Regions from separate parts of the Thioalkalivibrio sp. ALE12 genome, predicted to be linked through region 1. Evidence: predicted binding sites of a transcription regulator. Region 1 holds the regulator's gene; each other region holds the start of a gene.
The links. Region 1 encodes FliA, which starts transcription of late flagellar genes. Its sites were predicted from a motif close to GCTAAAGTTNNNNNNNNNNCNGCCGATA; they were not measured.
Positions count from the first base shown of each region.

Region 2: F614_RS0101205 (flagellin) is a predicted target of FliA. The motif match lies at 2,533-2,560, and genes of this name have one in related genera.
Region 3: F614_RS0103580 (YjfB family protein) is a predicted target of FliA. The motif match lies at 2,600-2,627, and genes of this name have one in related genera.
Region 4: F614_RS0110230 (methyl-accepting chemotaxis protein) is a predicted target of FliA. The motif match lies at 1,486-1,513, and genes of this name have one in related genera.

Region 1 covers NZ_KB905905.1:120,267-124,730, forward strand. Annotated here, with positions in the region: partial or broken gene flhF (flagellar biosynthesis protein FlhF) at 1-621, shown strand, start outside; gene F614_RS0100580 (MinD/ParA family protein) at 790-1,614, shown strand; gene F614_RS0100585 (RNA polymerase sigma factor FliA) at 1,611-2,378, shown strand; gene cheY (chemotaxis response regulator CheY) at 2,420-2,800, shown strand; gene F614_RS0100595 (protein phosphatase CheZ) at 2,896-3,672, shown strand; gene F614_RS0100600 (chemotaxis protein CheA) at 3,718-4,464, shown strand, end outside.
Region 2 covers NZ_KB905905.1:253,824-258,287, forward strand. Annotated here, with positions in the region: gene fliD (flagellar filament capping protein FliD) at 1-91, opposite strand, end outside; gene F614_RS15035 (flagellar protein FlaG) at 566-1,033, opposite strand; gene F614_RS0101205 (flagellin) at 1,066-2,454, opposite strand; gene F614_RS0101210 (hypothetical protein) at 3,102-3,401, shown strand; gene F614_RS0101215 (YIP1 family protein) at 3,672-4,298, opposite strand; gene F614_RS0101220 (hypothetical protein) at 4,414-4,464, shown strand, end outside.
Region 3 covers NZ_KB905906.1:52,883-57,346, forward strand. Annotated here, with positions in the region: gene F614_RS0103565 (DUF3429 domain-containing protein) at 1-568, shown strand, start outside; gene folE (GTP cyclohydrolase I FolE) at 597-1,250, shown strand; gene F614_RS0103575 (class I SAM-dependent methyltransferase) at 1,499-2,128, shown strand; gene F614_RS0103580 (YjfB family protein) at 2,321-2,533, opposite strand; gene F614_RS0103585 (YceI family protein) at 3,091-3,729, opposite strand; gene F614_RS0103590 (CDP-alcohol phosphatidyltransferase family protein) at 3,722-4,464, opposite strand, start outside.
Region 4 covers NZ_KB905910.1:100,053-104,516, reverse strand. Annotated here, with positions in the region: gene F614_RS0110235 (ATP-binding cassette domain-containing protein) at 1-1,450, shown strand, start outside; gene F614_RS0110230 (methyl-accepting chemotaxis protein) at 1,609-3,624, shown strand; gene F614_RS0110225 (GNAT family N-acetyltransferase) at 3,638-4,464, opposite strand, start outside.

The DNA of each region.
Region 1 (4,464 bases):
GGTTGTCGGGCGCGATTGCCACCCACCGGCCGGACATCCTGGACGAGGGCGGCCTGCTGGCGCTGGTCGGGCCCACCGGCGTTGGCAAGACCACCACGCTGGCCCGCATCGCGCTGCGCCAGATCCGCCGCATGGGCCCGGATTCGGTTACGCTGGTCACCCTGGACAGCCAGCGCATCGGGGCCACGCGCCAGTTGCAGGCCTTCGCCCAGATGGCGGGGATCTCGGTGCGGGTGCTGCAGAACGCGAGAGAGTTGCGCGAACTGGCGCGCCGCGTGGAGGATGGGCACCTGATCCTGGTGGATACGGCGGGACAGGCCCCGCGGGCAGTGGAGGACGAATCCCTGTTCGCGCACCTGCCGCCGGACATCCGGGCCGAGAGCTGGCTGGTGGTGTCGGCGACGACCCAGGGGAGCGCGTTGCGGCGGGTGCTGGAGGCATTTCGCAAGGCGGAGCCCTCGGCGCTGGTGCTGACCAAGCTGGACGAGGCCGAGGAGCTGGGCGAGGTCCTGTCCGTACTGCTGGATCAGCACCTGGGGCTGGGGTTCGTCAGCGATGGCCAGCGTATTGCCGAGGACTTTCACCGGGTCGATACCGGGTATCTGACCCGACTGGCCCTGGAGGATGCCGCCGATGAACCCGGGGCAGCGGCCAATGCCCGCGAGACCTGGGCGGCCGAGCGCCTGGCGGAGATGGAACCGCCGCGACGCGCGCGCGCCCAGGCACGTCCGGCACGGGCGGCGGAGCCCGCCACGCTGGAACTGATTCAACCGGTCGGGAAGGGGCGCTATGCCACGCACTAACAAGCCGTTGAAGGTCATCGCGGTTGCCTCGGGCAAGGGCGGGGTGGGCAAGACCAACGTATCGGTGAACCTGTCGGTGGGCCTGGCCCGGCTCGGGCGCGAGGTCATGCTGTTCGACGCCGATCTGGGCCTGGCCAACGTGGACCTGCTGCTGGGGATGCGTCCCGAGCGCACGCTGCACGACCTGGTGACCGGTGATGTGGACAGCCTGGAGGATGTGCTCGTCCAGGGGCCGGACGGGGTAAAGGTGGTGCCTTCGGCTTCGGGGATCGCGGCGATGGCCAACCTGACGCCGGCCGAGCATGCCGGTCTGATCCATGCCTTCAGCGCCTATCGCAAACCCCTGGATGTGCTGATCGTGGACACCGCGGCCGGCCTGCAGGAATCCGTGACGTCGTTCTGCCGCGCGGTCCAGGAGACCCTGGTGGTGGTCTGCGACGAGCCCGCCTCGATTACCGACGCTTATGCCCTGATCAAGGTCCTGCACCGCGATCATGGCCTGCGTCGCTTCCGCATGGTGACGAACATGGTCGACGGCCGCGAAGGCGCCGAGCGACTGATGCAGAAACTCAATACCGTCTGCGGCAACTACCTGCCGGAGGTGGTGCTCGACCTGGCCGGCTATATTCCGATGGATGATCACCTGCGCAAGGCGGTGCAGAAACGCGCGCCAGTGGTACAGCAGTACCCCGGGAGCCCGGCGGGGAAGGCCTTTGCCGAACTGGCACGGACCGTAGACCGCTGGCCGGTGGGCGGCGGTGACCACGGTGGCGTCGGGTTTTTCGTGGAACGGATGCTGCAGAGCGCATGATGACGACGCGTAATCGACTTTCCGGCTATCAGGCGGCCTCCGCGGCCAGCGGCGGGCACGAGGAGCTGATTGCCGATCACGTCGAGCTGGTCCACCGCATCGCCCATCACCTGATGGCGCGGCTCCCCGCCTCGGTGCAGGTGGATGACCTGATTCAGGCGGGCATGATCGGGCTGCTCGAGGCGGCGCGCCAGTTCGAGGGCGGCCAGGGCGCGACCTTTGCCACCTACGCCGGGATCCGCATCCGTGGCGCGATGATCGACGAGCTGCGCCGCAGTGACTGGACACCGCGTTCGGTGCACCGCAACAGTCGGCGTATTGCCGCGGCGATCCAGACCGTCGAGGCGCGCGAGGGGCGGGCGGCGCGTGGCAGCGAGGTCGCCGCCGAGCTGGACGTGCCGATCGACCAGTACTACGAGATGCTGCAGGATCACGCCGGAGCCCACCTGTTCGCCCTGGACGACCTCGGCGGGGGTGACGACGGGGCCGATCGCGTGATCGAAGGGCAGGAGGTGTCGCCGGCCCGCACCCTCGAGGCCGGTGAGTTCCGTCAGGAACTGGCCGAAGCCCTCGGCGATCTCCCCGAACGCGAGCGGCTGGTGCTGTCGCTCTACTACATCGAAGAGCTCAACCTGCGCGAGATCGGCGCCGTGCTGGGCGTGACCGAGTCGCGCGTCAGCCAGATCCGAAGTCAGGCCACCATTCGACTGCGCGCCCGCCTGGGTTCGTGGCTCGAAGACGGTACGGCTTTGCAGTTATTCTAAAACCCACCCTACGAATCCCGGAGTGACGTGTGGACAAGGGAATGAAGATTCTCATCGTGGACGACTTTTCCACGATGCGGCGCATTATCAAGAACCTGTTGCGTGATCTTGGCTTCAACAATACCCAGGAAGCCGACGACGGCAGCACCGCGCTGCCTATGCTGCAGAACGGGGATTTCGACTTTCTGATCACCGACTGGAACATGCCCAACATGCCGGGGATCGACTTGCTGAAGGCCGTGCGCGCCGACCCGAACCTCAAGTCCATGCCGGTGCTGATGGTGACGGCGGAGGCCAAGCGCGACCAGATCGTCGAGGCGGCCGAGGCGGGCGTGAACGGCTACGTGGTCAAGCCGTTCACCGCCGAGACGCTGAAGGAAAAGATCGACAAGATCTTCGAACGCATTGAAGCACAGGGATAATCATGGGCCTGTGACCGATATGCCCGACGCCCGTGGCACCGACCGCCGCGGGCGTCGTCCGAAACCTTCCGCGCCGTACCCGCAAGAGGCTTCTCATGACTGAACAGGAACACCCACCACGCGACGATCAGCTGGAGCTTGCGCGGCAGTTGGTCAAGACGCTGGAGGCGGGCGACGACACGGGCGCCCGGGCGCTGGTGCAGGATCTGGCGCGCCCCTATGACCGCGAACTCTTCGACGAGCTGGGCAAGCTGACCCGTGATCTTCACGAGGCCCTGCAAAGCTTCCGCGGCGATTCGCGTCTGGTCGAACTGACCCAGGCGGAGATCCCGGACGCAAAGGAACGCCTGAATTACGTGGTCACGATGACCGAACAGGCGGCCCACGACACCATGAATGCCATCGAGTCGAGCCTGCCGATCGCGGAGTCGTTCAGTCAGCAGGCGGCCAACCTGACGGCGAAGTGGACGCGCTTTCGCAACCGCCAGCTCTCGGTGGAGGAGTTCCGGGACTTTGCCCGCGAGCTCGACACGTTCTTCGCGCAGGCGGGGGAAGACACCGAGGAGCTGCGCCGGCTGCTCTCCGAGGTGCTGATGGCACAGAGCTATCAGGATATTACCGGCCAGGTGATTCGCCGCGTGATCCAGCTGGTGACCGACCTGGAAGAGAACCTGGTGTCCCTGATCCGGCTCTCCAGTGGGCGCATGGAGCAGGTCGAGGCGGCCGAGGCGTCGCTTGAACAACGCGAGGAGGATCGCGAGGCGGACCGCAAGGGTCACGGTCCCAGCGTGCCCAAGACTCAAGATTCCGCCGCGGATGTCGTTCAAGGACAGGACGAGGTGGACGATCTGCTATCGAGCCTGGGCTTCTAGGCAGTTCCCCTCATGCGAATGGCGCCACGCGACCGGAGAGACTGAATGGCCATCGACCCCAATGACGAAATCCTTCAGGACTTCCTGATCGAGGCCGGGGAACTGCTGGAGGGGCTCAACGAGCAACTCATCGACCTGGAACAGAATCCGGATGACCGGGATCTGCTGAATGCGGTCTTTCGTAGCTTCCATACCATCAAGGGCGGGGCCGGCTTCCTGAGCCTGGATCCCCTGGTGACCGTGTGCCATCACGCGGAGGACGTCTTCAACCTGCTGCGTAACGGTGAGCGGCGGGCGGACAGTCACCTGATGGACACCATGCTGCGGGTGCTGGATACCCTGAACGTGATGTTCGGGGACCTGCGCTCCGGCGTGGATCCCACGCCCGCCGAGGCCGACCTGGTGGAAAACCTCCGGCGCATGGCGAACAACGAGGACGTGGCGGCGGAGCCCGCCGCGCCGCCGCCCCCGGAACCCGAGCCGGAGCCAGAGCCCGAACCGCAAGCGGATACGGATGCGGAACCGGCGGCGGATGGCGAAGCGATGGTCGGTGCCGGTGACGAGATCACCGACGACGAATTCGAGGCCCTGCTCGACAGCCTGCACGGCGATCAGCCGCCGAAGCCCGTGGAGACGGGCTCCACCGCGGGCGATGCGGCCGGAGAAGAACCGGCTGCGGAGGATGCGAGTGGCTCCGGCGACCTGATCACCGACGACGAATTCGAGAACCTGCTGGACGAGTTGCAGGCCAAGGGCGCCGGGCCGGCCGCTACCGGGGCGGTCCCCAGCCCC
Region 2 (4,464 bases), 130 kb from region 1:
GCTCCTTCGGGACTCGTTCAGCGTTGATCAGATCACCGACGATCTGATTCAGATCCAGTCCCGACCCAACACCCAGTGAACTGATAGCCATGGTCTTGATGCTCCTCGGTGTCCGACGTCTCGGACCCTTTGCACGTGCGATATATCTATTTACGACAGCCTAGCCCAAAACTTGAGCTCGCCGCAGGAAAACCGCCTCAAAATCGCCAAGCCGCGCCCCGACTCGATGCCCCAAAAATACCCGTCATTGCGAGCGAAGCGAAGCAATCTCCAGAACCTGGCACCCACCCGCCACTCGAACGTGCCGCAGTATCCTGGAGCCCCCCGTCATTCCGAAAACCGCGCAGCGGTTATCCGGGATCTCCACTGCCCAGCGGCAGCACAGCGTCCGGGGAACCACATCCATGGGAGACTCTGTCTCCCCACTTCGCTCCGGCCGGGATGACGAGGAAGGGGTGGCCGGGCGGGTTACGTAGAAGAGTCGGTGCTCCACCCAACGAAAAAAGCCGGACCCGCTGCCGGGCCCGGCTTAACTCAACATCACGCTTGCAGGTCTACGAAGCCGTCAGGCCTTGTCCGCCAGCCCCGTCCCGCCGAGCTCCTGCTCGGTCTGGAACTGTTCCACCAGGGCCAGTACGGCCTCCGGCGGAATCTGGCGGATCACCTCTTCGCGTTCTCCGTCCATCACCGTAATCACCGTGCGGCCGCTGCTGTCGTCCACGCTGAACTCCAGCGCCCGCTTGGTGGATTGCAGATAGGAATTGATCGACTCGACCACCTGGTTGACCTCGTCCATGTCCATGGCCTCGATCGCCGGTCCGGTGGAACCACGAGCCGTTGCTTCCGAACTACTGTCCGCACGAACCACGGCCTCCGGCCGCCCTTCGCCACGAACAAGACCCGCGCCGGAACCAGGAGCCTTGGCCCCCTCGCCCCCGCGCGGGTTCACTGCAACCAGCGGTGATGTGATATTGCCAATTCCATCACTCATATCGCTGTCCTCTTCAGAAGGGGAGGATGGCGCCCTCGCCATCCTCCCTCAACCAGAAGCCCGAGTGATCGAGCTTACTGCAGCAGGGCCAGCACGTTCTGCGGAACCGCGTTGGCCTGCGAGAGCACCGAGGTACCCGCCTGCTGCAGCACCTGGGCACGGGTCAGCTCGGCCGTCTCGGAAGCGAAGTCGGCATCCATGATCCGCGAACGGGCGGCGGACAGGTTTTCCGACGAGATCTCCAGGTTCGAGATAGTGCTCTCGAAACGGATCTGGACCGCACCCAACTCGGAACGCAGGTTGGAGACCTGCTGCAGAGCGGCATCAATTGTCCCAATCGTCTGCGTGGCGTCCTCGCGGGTGAGCACGCTCACATCGGCAATCGCATTATCTTCCACGGTGCCGTCCAGACCAAGCAAAGCCGCATCATCACCCCCTACGACAATCCCGTCGGAGACCCCGGCTTCGAGGTTGATGGCGCGAACGAATTCCTGCTCTTCCGCTGCATCAAAACCACCGATATCGGAGTCTGTCCCGTACGCGGTGACTTCAAAGGTGAAGTCATCATCCGATGACAAAATCAGCTCGTCATTATCATTAACCGTAGCCGTAACGCCCGTCACACCCGACTCCGCATTGATTAGCGTCGCCGCGGTATTTACATCGTCGTTCTCGCCGATGGTGATCGTTTCACCATTGATTTCAACGGTAGTATCGCCGCCAGAAGACGCCGTGAAGGCAAGTGGATCCGTCTCGACGGAATCCGCGCGTGAGGCTGTCACACCACTGTCATCTGAAACCGCGTTGATTGCCGCAACGATGTCATCGAACGATTCAACGTCCGCCAGGTTCACCCCGACCTCGTTCAAGGTCAGGTCGTTGTTCAGTTCGTCGAAGGGCGCCGCGTCCTCCAAAGTTGCGATATTAACCGTCTCACCACCCAGAAGAGACTCGCCAAGCTGGCTCGTGCGAGAATCCACTCCATCGACTGAGATCGTCTGACCTTGGTTCGCGCCCACCTGGAACACCAGATCCTCCAGCTCACCGTTGAGGATATTTTCACCGTTGAACTCGGTGGAATTGGCAACGCGGTTGATCTCTTCAACGAGTTGGTTGACTTCGTTGTTCAGCGCTTCGCGATCGGAGGCAGAGTTGGTATCGTTGGCCGCCTGCACCGCAAGCTCGCGGATGCGCTGCATCGCATCGCCAACTGTACCAAGGGCGCCCTCAGCGCTCTGTGCGAAAGAGATGCCGTCATTGGCATTGCGTACGGCCTGATTCAGGCCGCGAATCTGCGAGGTGAAACGCTCGGAAATGGCCAGACCGGCCGCGTCGTCCTTGGCGCTGTTGATACGCAGGCCCGAGGACAGACGTTCCAGGCTCTGGGCCAGCGCGCCCTGAGAGTTGCTCAGGTTGCGCTGGGCGTTCAGGGAAAGAACGTTGGTGTTAATTACTTGGGACATGATCGCTCTCCTGTAGAGTCGTTCGTCACCGCCTCGGGCGGTTCTGGTGAACGGGCCGATCCCCGCTCTCAGATGCCTTAACGACCTTTCCCACAGAACCTTTAGCCCTTCGTTGAAATTTTTTTCGCCGCGGGCGGCAAATCCTTGCCGCCCGCGGCGCATGCGCCCTCCAACGCGCGACAGCCACGCCATCATCGGCACCCCATGCCTCGCCGTTATGCCCAGCAGAGCGCACCCTTCACCGTCATCCCGGCCACAGCGCAGCGGAGAGCCGGGACCTCCAGACGCCGGACCAGACTCCAACCGACGGGCAGCCCGCACTGCAGAGATCCCAGATAACCGCTGCGCGGTTTCCGGGGTGACGGTTCTGTGGAAGAAAGTTACGGAAACGGGGACCACGGGCCGGCCACCCCAGGGTAGCGACCACATCCCGTCATTGCGAGGAGCCGCAGGCGACGTGGCAATCGGCTGCATGTGGCAAGCCGTTTGATTCCCGCACACTTGCTCATTCCGAGCGATTGCTTCGTCGCTGCGCTCCTCGCAATGACAGGGGTGTGGTGGATTCGCGGCGGGTTCGCAGGATGACGGTGGTGGTTGGAGGCGAGACGGTTCGGGTATGTGACCCAGGGCCTTGATATACTTGAGCGATGCGCCTGAGCGACGAACAACAGACGGTTATCCGCGAGGAAGTGGCCCGTGCATTCGGGCCGGATGCAAACGTGAAGCTATTCGGCTCGCGCGTGGACGCTACCGCACGCGGTGGCGACATTGACCTCTACATCGAGGCGGACGGCACCCCGGATGAACTGCTGGACCGGCAACTTCGACTGTACGTCGCACTGCAACGCCGTCTGGGCGAACGCCGCGTGGACAACGTGGTGCATCCTCGAGGCACCGCGCGCCGCCCCATCGATACGCATGCCGACTGCACGGGTGTCGCCCTGTGACCGTCACGGCGCCACCGCAGCGGCTCGCGCGGCTGTTTGATCTGGTGGATCGTGAGGACGAGCACCTGCTCGGCGTTTCAGAGGCTTTGTACACAGGCCCCGGAACTCAACCTTGGCTCCGCACCACCCACGCAACGCGATAGCCCCCACCGCCGGTCCCGCTCCTGTAGGAGCCCAGCCCCCTGGGCGATTTCCTTAATCAATGCCAGATGTCCGACCCGATCGCCCAGAGGGCTGGCCTCCTACAAGTGTTGCCCCGACAACGGGGGCTCAGATCAGCCAGGTGGTGCCGATGCGGTGCTCGGGTGTGGCGCCGGGGATCAGGTCCATCAGGGCCCAGCCGAAGATGAGGGTGATGAAGGCGCCGCAGAAGACGGTGGCCACGAACAGGCCGATGCGGTTGCCGCGGCGCAGCCCGAGGATGCCACGCAGCGACCAGTACAGCAGCCACAGCGAATACAGGATCAGCAGCAGGCTGATGCCGTTGCCCCACGGCCAGGGAAAGGCGGCGGCGACCTTGGCGACCCAGGCCGGGAGCAGGCCGATACTGACCGCCAGCATGGCCCGGTCCGGGTCCCCGCGCCCCTGGAAGAGTTCGGCCAGGTAGTGCGCGGACCACGCCAGGCCCAGCACACCGATACTCATGGCAAGCACGCTGTAGACGCCAAACCCCCACACCCCGGGCATCGCCTCCGGCGGCAGCCCGGTGGGGATGAGCTGATACAGCCACTGACTGACGATCACGCTGAGCAGCAGCACCGGGAACGCCAGACGCAGAAAGATCTGCCACCAGGGCGGTGCCGGCTCGATCGCCTGGGCGTCGCGCACGACCGCCAGCGGGTTCACGAGCGAGCGCAGCGTCATGCGAGCCGGATAAAATCTCACGGGAACAGTCATCGGCAAATTATGTGGCAGTTACGTGACCATTCGATGACAGGCTTTCGCTGGTTTCCGAGATGTACCATCTACTCCTGGGCTGGGAGACGCATCAGTGGCTCGGTTGACGATTCGTTTGCCTGACGAAAAGTACGAACGCCTGAAGGCGCTGGCACGCGAACGTGGC
Region 3 (4,464 bases), on a different contig from region 1:
GGCCACCGGCGCGGCCGTGCTGCCGCTGTTCATCGCGCGCGAGGGCGTGATCGGCGGGCTGCCCGAGTTGCGCGAGTATCTGGGGCAGCGGGCGTTGCAGGCGCGCGGCGACGGGCCGCGCCCGGACGCAGCCGCGCCCGCCCTGCACGTCCTGGGGTTCGGCGGCCTGCTACCCTTCGCATTCTTCGGGCTGGGCGCGTGGATGGCCCAGCCCGAATGGCAGGCTTTCGCGCTGGAGGCCCTGGCGCTCTATGGTGCGGTGATCCTGTCGTTCCTGGGGGCGATCCACTGGGGGATCTTCCTGGTGGATCGGCAGCACCGGGTGGGCCCGCTCGCGGCCCCGGTGTGGGCGGTGGTGCCATCCATCCTGGCCTGGCTGGCGGTGCTGCAGCCGCTGCCGGAGGCGCTGATGACCCTGACGGTGCTGTTTCTCGGGGTGCTGTGGGTGGATCGGCTGAGCCTGTATCGCCGCGCATTGCCGCGGGGCTACCTGGGCCTGCGCCTGGTGCTGACCGCCGGGGCGATGCTGGCGCTGGCTTCGGGCTTCGCGGTCACCCTGGTCGCCTGACCGGGCCCGGAAAGAGGAAAACGCAAGAATGAGCGAACACAAGGACTCGATGATGGATGCAGACGCCCGGACGGCCGACGAGCCGACGGCCACCAATGCCTCGGGCCAGCCACTGGCGGCCCCGGAACAGCTCGCCGAGCGCTACCGCGACATCCTCGCCGGTCTGGGCGAGAACCCGCAGCGCGAGGGCCTGCTGGATACCCCGATGCGCGCCGCGAAGGCGATGCAGTATCTCACCCGTGGCTATCACCAGGACCTGGACAGTATCGTCAACGGGGCCCTGTTCTCGTCGGACAACGACGAGATGGTGCTGCTGCGCGATATCGAACTGTACTCCCTGTGCGAGCATCACCTGCTGCCGATCATCGGCAAGGTGCATGTGGCCTACCTGCCCAATGGCAAGGTGATCGGTTTGTCCAAGATCGCCCGGATTGTCGACATGTTCGCGGCGCGCCTGCAGATCCAGGAGAGCCTGACGCGCCAGATCGCCGAGGCCCTGATGCAGGTGACGAACGCCAAGGGAGTCGGCGTGGTGGTGGACGCCAAGCACATGTGCATGACCATGCGCGGGGTGGAGAAGCAGCATTCGTCGATGGCGACCTCGGTGATGCTGGGCGCCTTCCGCGAGGACGGCCGCACCCGGCGCGAGTTCCTCAATCTGATCGGTCGCACGGGCAACTGACCGTTCCCGGGGCCGCCGGGCGGTGTCACTACACAAAAAAATGGCCCGGCGCGAAGGCCGGGCCAAAGATCGTCCGGACACCCGTGTGATGGAGGGTTCTGGTCCGAACGGCGGAAAACCGGCTGCCGTTGCCACGAGCCGATGATTTCCGCAACTTGTATAAGTGGACAGGGACTGTGGAAACAGGTTCCTGACAGTCGCCGAAAGAATGTGCTGGGCATCACATTTTCCTGTCCCCGGGAGTCTCGATGCGCGGTCTGGAACAGATCCCCTGGTTGTACGACGGCCTGATGGCCGGTGCCGAGTTGCTGGGCCTGCGGCGCTGGCGCCGGCGCCTGGTGGCGGGCGCGCACGGCCGGGTACTGGAGATCGGCTGCGGGACCGGGCGCGACCTGCCGCTGTACGCGGACCCGGAACGGGTCATCGGCATCGACCCGGACCTGGCGGCCTTGCGCCGGGCCCGCCGGCGGGCGCCATCCGTGCCGCTGGTGGTGGCGCGGGCCGAGACCCTGCCGTTTGCCGACGGCGCCTTCGATACCGTGGTCTCCGGTCTGGTGTTCTGCAGCGTGCAGGATCCGCCGCGGGCCCTCGGCGAGGTGCGCCGGGTGCTGGCGGAAGCGGGCGAGCTGCGCATGCTGGAGCATGTGCGTCACACGCGGCCGCTGCTGGCCCGCGCCCAGGACCGGGTGCAGCCGGCCTGGACCTGCATCACCGGCGGCTGTCACCCGAACCGCGATACCGAGGCCGCGGTGGAGCGCGCCGGCTTCTGCATCGACCCGGAAGACCGTGTGGCACGGGGCGTAATGCGGCGCTTCGCGGCGCGGGTCTGCCGCGCGTCCGCGGATGCCTCCGAGCGTAACGCCGGGGATGGGGGCTGAAGGGCAAGGGCCTTTGTTCACCACGAAGGGCACGAAGATACGAAGGAAGGGCAAGGGCGTGTAACCACAGAGGTCACGGAGGACACGGAGAAAGTCGATCGTTGCCGGAGCAGGGCGGGTGATGGCCCAGTCAAGAGAAGGCCCCGGGCATGGATGCGCCGGGGCCTTTCTGGGTGGACGGTCGGTAACGTGTCAGGCGGTCGTGTTGATGTTGGTGCCGACGTTGTCCGGCAGGCCCTGAGTGGCAGCCTGCATCTCGCCGATGTCGGGCATGGCCTGCAGCATCGACTGAGCCGCCATCTCTTGGGACTCCATCGCCTTCTTCTGCACGGCCACATCCTTCTGCATGGCCACCTGCTGCTGGCTGTTCTGCGTGGCCATCGCGGCAATCGCGCTTGCGTCCATCTCGTACTCCCGGTTCTGAATGTGCAGGCCCGTTGCACTCGATAGGGGGAACGGGCCTGCCCCCGGTGACGGCTGCATCCCCGCAGACTTGAGCCCCCGAATCGGATTTTTTTCAGAAGGTACCTGTTCTACGGGGCCATCGCCGTGCGTCCGGGCTCCCCGTCCTTCTCCATACCCTGGCTGGTTTGATCTGCCCTGGCCCTTCCTTCGTATCTTCGTGCCCTTCGTGGTGAACAGCGCCCTTGACCTTCAATGGGCGTTTCGCTCGCTTCGTCCGCGTCCTGTCTATTTCGGGGCGATCGCGACCCGCGCCTTCGGGGTGCGCCGTGACATGGGTGCCAGGGTCCGGAGATCCCGGCTCTTCGCTTCGCTGCGGCCGGGGTGACGGGGAGTGTTGCCCCGTGCCCCGCGATCACCCGTCAGCAACGTCGGCTCCAGCGCGTCGCCCTGTAGTCAGTCCTTCTCCGTGTCCTCTGTGCCCTCCGTGGTGCAATCCGCCCTGGCCCTTCTTCGTGCCTTCGTGTGCTTCGTGGTGAATACATTCAGTCGGCGGGGCGTTACTGGCGCTGGGCCTCGAACTCGATGATCAGTTCGACTTCGTCGCCGACGATGTCGCGGGTCAGGCCGTAGGTCATGCCGAAGTCGGAGCGGTTGAAGCTGCCGCGCATCGACGCACCGAGCACGTACGGCCGGCCGAACAGGCCGCCGAGCGGGAACGGGTAGCGCCCGACCTTGTTGATCGTCACGTCGAGGTGGATGGTGCGGGTCTCGCCCAGCAGCTCGAGCCCGCCGCTGAGGCGCCCGGTGTTCTCGCTGGTCGGCTCGTAGCGCGTGGCGGTAAAGCGCATCTCCGGGTATTCCTCGACGTTCAGGAAGTCCTCGTTGCGCAGGTGGTCGTCGCGCTCGGCGTGGTTGGTGAACACGCTGTCGGTCTGGATGACGAAATGGCCGTCGCCCAGCTCGCCCGTGTCGGGGTCGAAGACGAACTCGCCCTCGGCTTCCAGGAACATGCCCAGGACCTTGGCATAGCCGGCATGATCGACCAGGAAGCCGACCGCGAAGTGGTCGGGGTCGATGACCCAGCGGTCGGCATCGGCCAGGGCCTGCGCGGGCAGCGCCAGGGCCGTGGCCAGCAGGCCACCCAGCAGCAGGCGGCGCAGGCGGGCGGGGCGGCGGTTGTTGCGGGCGTCAGTCATGACACACCTCCGGTCGGTGGCGGTACAGCCAGTGGATATCCACGGCAAAGGACAGGCCCAGGGCCAGCAGGCCGGCCAGGGCGATGGTGATGGCGGCGGGTGCGGGCAGGCCGGGGATCAGGACCAGGAGCAGGACCACGGTCTGCAACACGCAGAGGGCCTGGCGGCGCCGGCTGGGCGGCAGTGGCGCGGCCAGCCAGGGCAGGGGGCGGGCGGCCAGCACGAAGGCGTAGCGCATCAGGCCGATCAGGATCACCCAGGGCCCCACCGCCGTCATCTGCCAGACGAGGACCGACAGGGCGAGGATCATGGCGGCGTCCAGCTCCATGTCGAAGCGGGCGCCGAACGCGGTGGCGCTGTCCGTGCGGCGCGCGACGGCCCCGTCCACCCCGTCCAGCACCAGTGCCAGGCCCGCGAGGGCGATCACCCACAGCGCCAGCACCGGCTCGTCCGGGGTAGGGGCGGCCAGGACCAGGCCGCCGAGCGGGGCGGTCAGGGCGGCGCGCAGGAGCGTGACCCGGTTGGCCGGGCCAGGGCCGCGCCCGGCGGGCGCCACTCCGGTCGCCGGGGTGCGGCTGGCGAGGATGGCACCCAGCACCAGCCAGAGCGTGACGAAACCGGCGACGGTTGGCAGGCCCGTGGGCGCGTGCCAAACCAGTGCACCGGTTACGGCGAGGCCGGCCAGGCCCGCGAGCAGCCAGTCGGTCGCCCAGACCCGCAGGCCGGCCTGCAGGC
Region 4 (4,464 bases), on a different contig from region 1:
CGGCGGACTCAAGCGCCGGGTCTGGCTGGCACGCGAGCTGGTGCAGCGCCCGCAGCTGCTGCTGCTCGACGAACCGACCAACCATCTCGACGTGGCCGCGATCCGCTGGCTGGAAGAGTTCCTGCTCGAGAGCGGCCTGACCGTGGTCTTCATCAGCCATGACCGCCAGTTCATGGAGAGTGTAGCCACCCGCATCCTGGAGCTGGACCGCGGGCAGCTGTATGAACATCCGCCGTCGATCGAGGAATTCCGCGAGCGCCAGGCCGAACGCCTGGAGACCGAGGCCACCCAGCGCGCGGAGTTCGACCGCAAGCTGGCGCAGGAGGAGGCCTGGGTGCGCCAGGGCATCAAGGCACGGCGTACCCGCAACGAGGGGCGCGTGCGGGCACTGCAGGCCCTGCGCAAGAAGCGCGCCGAGCGTCGCGAACGCAGCGGCCAGGTCAAGATGAAGCTGAGCCCGGAACAGCGTTCGGGCCGGCTGGTGATCGAGGCGGAACACGCCGATTTCGGCTACGAAAAACCCATCGTCAGGGACGTGAACCTGCTGCTGCAACGCGGCGATGCCCTGGGCATCGTCGGACCCAACGGCGCGGGCAAGACGACCCTGCTGCGCGGCCTGCTCGGACAGATGGAGCCGCTGGCCGGTCACGTGAAGCTGGGCACCCAGCTGGAGATCGCGTACTTCGACCAGGCGCGCGCGCATCTCGACGAGGACACCACGGTGCAGGACGCGGTCGGCGAGGGGCGCGACCGGGTGATGGTCAATGGCGAGAGCCGGCACATTTTGTCCTACCTGGAAGACTTCCTGTTCCCGCCATCACGTTCCCGCCAGCCGGTGTCGGCGCTGTCCGGGGGCGAGCGCAATCGCCTGCTGCTGGCCAAGCTGTTCCTGCGCCCGGCAAATCTGCTGGTGCTCGACGAACCCACCAACGACCTCGATGTGGAGACCCTGGAGCTGCTGGAACAGCTCCTGATCGAGTACACCGGGACGGTGATCGTGGTCAGCCACGACCGCTCGTTTCTGGACAATGTCGCGACCTCGACCCTGGTCCTGCCGGGCGACGGGTCGGTGGAAGAGTTCGTGGGTGGCTGGTCCGACCTGCCCGAACGCGTCACGCAGCGGCTGCTGGAGGGCGAAACCGCGGCCGCCGCCCGCCCCGGCGCCCCGGAGCCGCGGGCCGAGCCCGCTCCCGAACCATCGCCGCAGACATCGGAAAACGCTACGGCGACCCCGCGCAAGCTGTCCTACAAGGATGCGCGCGAACTGGAGGCCCTCCCGGCCCGGATCGAGGCCCTGGAGACCGAGCAACAGGAACTGACCACGGCGATGACCGATCCCGAGGCCCTGCGCGACGGTGAACGCATGCGCGACCTGCAGGCGCGGCTCGAGACCGTGGAGGCCGAGCTGGCCCACTGCTTCGAGCGCTGGGAGCAGCTGGAATCCGGTTGAGCGTCGGCGCGTCTACACTCGGGTTTCCGGCCACCCCTCAACTCTGCCGGGGGTCTGCCGTAACAGGGGTTGAATAGCCACCTTTCGGGTCCGCGCTCTCCGAGACCGCGGCCGGTTCGCGAAGCGCCCGGGACAGGGCGCGCTGAAGGAGTCATCGCATGCTGGACAAACTCTCCATCCGGGGGCTGCTGATTGCCGGGTTCGGCCTGGTCGTCGCCATCCTGATCATCAACTCCCTGCTGGCACTGCGCGCGATGAGCACGGGCAGTCAGGGGGTCGAGCAGCTCACGCAGGCTGACTACCCGGCCGTCGCCCGGGTCAACGATGTCGAGCAGCTGCTGCAGGAGAGCGCGGCGTTTCTCGGCTTCTACCTGATGAGCGAGGAGCAGTCGCATCGCGATGCATGGCAAAACGCGATGCGCGAGCTCGATGCGGCCACGCGGGCCCTGAACGAGAATCCGGTCATCGCGGCCGACGAGGAACTCGCCGCCAGCGCGACCGAGGTACGCCGCCTGGTGGATCAGTTCGCCAGCTTCGAGGACCGCCTGATCGAGGTGGCGGAGAACGCGGCCGAGAACATGCCGGCCCTGGGAATCGCCAACGCCCGGGCCAACCCGGCCAGCCGCGAGATGACCCAGCAGACCAACATGATGATCGACGCCGAGATGGCCCTGCCGCGCTTCCAGCGTTCCTGGGACCGTCTCGACACCCTGCATGAGCTGCGCATGTCGGTGGTCCAGGTCACCTCCAACCTGCGCGGGTTCATCGCCTTCCGCGATGACGCCTTCCGTGAGAACGTGCGCCTGTTCTCGACCCGCACCAACGACATCACCGCGCAGCTGATGGACCAGTTCGACGATCTCGACTTCGAACAGCAGATCGCGCTGGAAGACTTCCAGATGGCCCTGGATACCCAGAACACCGCGCTGGACGACCTGATCGAGATCCACGGCAGCGAACAGGCCCTGCAGGATGCCTACCTGATTCGGACCGAGATCGGCCCGCTGCTGGTCGAGGCCCGCGATCATCTGCAAGGACTCAGCGAGCGCATCACTGCCCGCGCCGAACGCAGCGCCGCCGCCCTGACCGCCGACATGCGCGCCACCCAGACGACCCAGGGCATCCTGGCCCTGATCGGCGTGATCCTCGGGCTGGCCGGCGCGGTGTTCATCATCCTGGTCGTGCGGCGCGCGCTGGCCCACTCCACCGCGGCGCTCGAGGAGATCGCCGATGGCGATGGCGATCTGAGCCGCCGTCTGGACGAGAACGGCCTGATCGAAACCGCCCAGCTCGGCCGTGCGTTCAACCGCTTCACCGACAAGATCGCCCAGGCCATCGGCCACGCACGCGGCAGCACCGAGACACTCAACCGCGCCACCGAGAACCTGAACCAGGAGGCCTACGAGGCCCGCGAGGCGGTCTCGCGCCAGCGCGACGAGACCGAGCGTGTCGCCACCGCGATCAACGAGCTGCAAAGCAGCGCCGAGGAGATCGCGCGCAACACCGACGCGACCTCCCAGGCCGGCCAGGAAGCCGGGGATGCGGTGAACAATGGCTCCGAGGTGATGGAGAAGAACATCGAGTCCATGGCCTCGCTGCTCGGCACCGTCGAGCAGGCCGCCGGGACCGTCTCCAAGCTGGGCGAGGACTCCAAGCAGATCGGGACCATCCTCGAGGTGATCCGCGGGGTCGCCGAGCAGACCAACCTGCTGGCCCTGAACGCGGCCATCGAGGCCGCCCGCGCCGGCGAACATGGCCGCGGCTTCGCGGTGGTCGCCGACGAGGTCCGCAAGCTCGCGACCCGCACACAGGAATCCACCGACGAGATCGAGTCCATGATCTCGCGCCTGCAAACCGCCACCACCAGTGCCGTCAAGGCCATGGAACAGGGTCAGGAAGAGGCCGAGTCGACCATGGAGCATACCGCCGAGGTCAACGGCGCCCTGCAGCAGATCCGGCAGTCGGTCACCACCATCGTGGAGATGACCGAGCAGATCGCGGTCGCTTCGCGCCAGCAGAGCACGGTGGTCGAGGATATCAACCGCAATATCGTGCAGATCTCCGACGAGGCGGATCAGTCGGCCAACACCGCCGACCGGGTCAGCGCCGCCTCCGACGAGCTCAAGCAGGTGGAAAAGGAGATCCAGCAGGCCCTGGCGCAGTTCCGGCTCTGACCCGGACTACGGGCTACGGGCTACGGGTCTCCAGCCAGGCCCGGGCGGCGCGGCGCAGCCTGCGGGTGACGCCGCGCCGCCCGGACACCCCGAGCTCACGCGCCCGCTTATCCCAGTCAACGGGCGCGGCTAGGGTCGCCGCCAGCAGGCGGCCTTCCGGATCGGCCGGCGGGGCCGCCTCCAGCTGCCGCAGCAAGGCCGGCAACACCCATTCCAACGGCCGCGCGCGGTACGCAAAGGCCCGAACCTCCGCGAGGTCGGTGTGCGGCTCGGCCTCCGCCAGCGGCCGGGCCGTTGCCTCCAGGACCGCACTCACCATAGCCGCGGCGGATGCGGGCAGGAAGCGTGGGTACCAGACCGGCCAGTCGCGCCAGAAGGCGCGCTGGATTGGCTGCAGACCGGAGGCCGTGCGGGGCCGGAGGGCGCGCAGGACCACGCCACTGACCTGACCACTGGCCGCGTCCGGCTGGGTGCCCACGCGCACCAGAACGTAGCCCTCCCGCTGCCAGAGCCGCAGCAACGCGGGCTGCAGTCCGAAACTCGCCCCCAGCAACGCCACCCGTTCGGCAACGGCCCGATCCGCGACCGCCCGCAGCAGGCGGCCGCCCAGGCCCCGCCCCTGCCAGCGCGGGTACACCGCGATGCGCTGGATGCGCCAGGTTCGCTCCGCCGCCAGCTCGAAGCCCCCCAGAGCAGCCAGTGTGCAGGGCAGAAACTGCCCCTGCGGACGGCGCTCACCCGCCCACACCGCCTCGGCCAGGGCCCGATCCAGGCCGGGTTCCTCCTGAATCAGTGCGACGCCGAACAGCGCCCCGTCCATCACGCCCTCCATGCACAGCA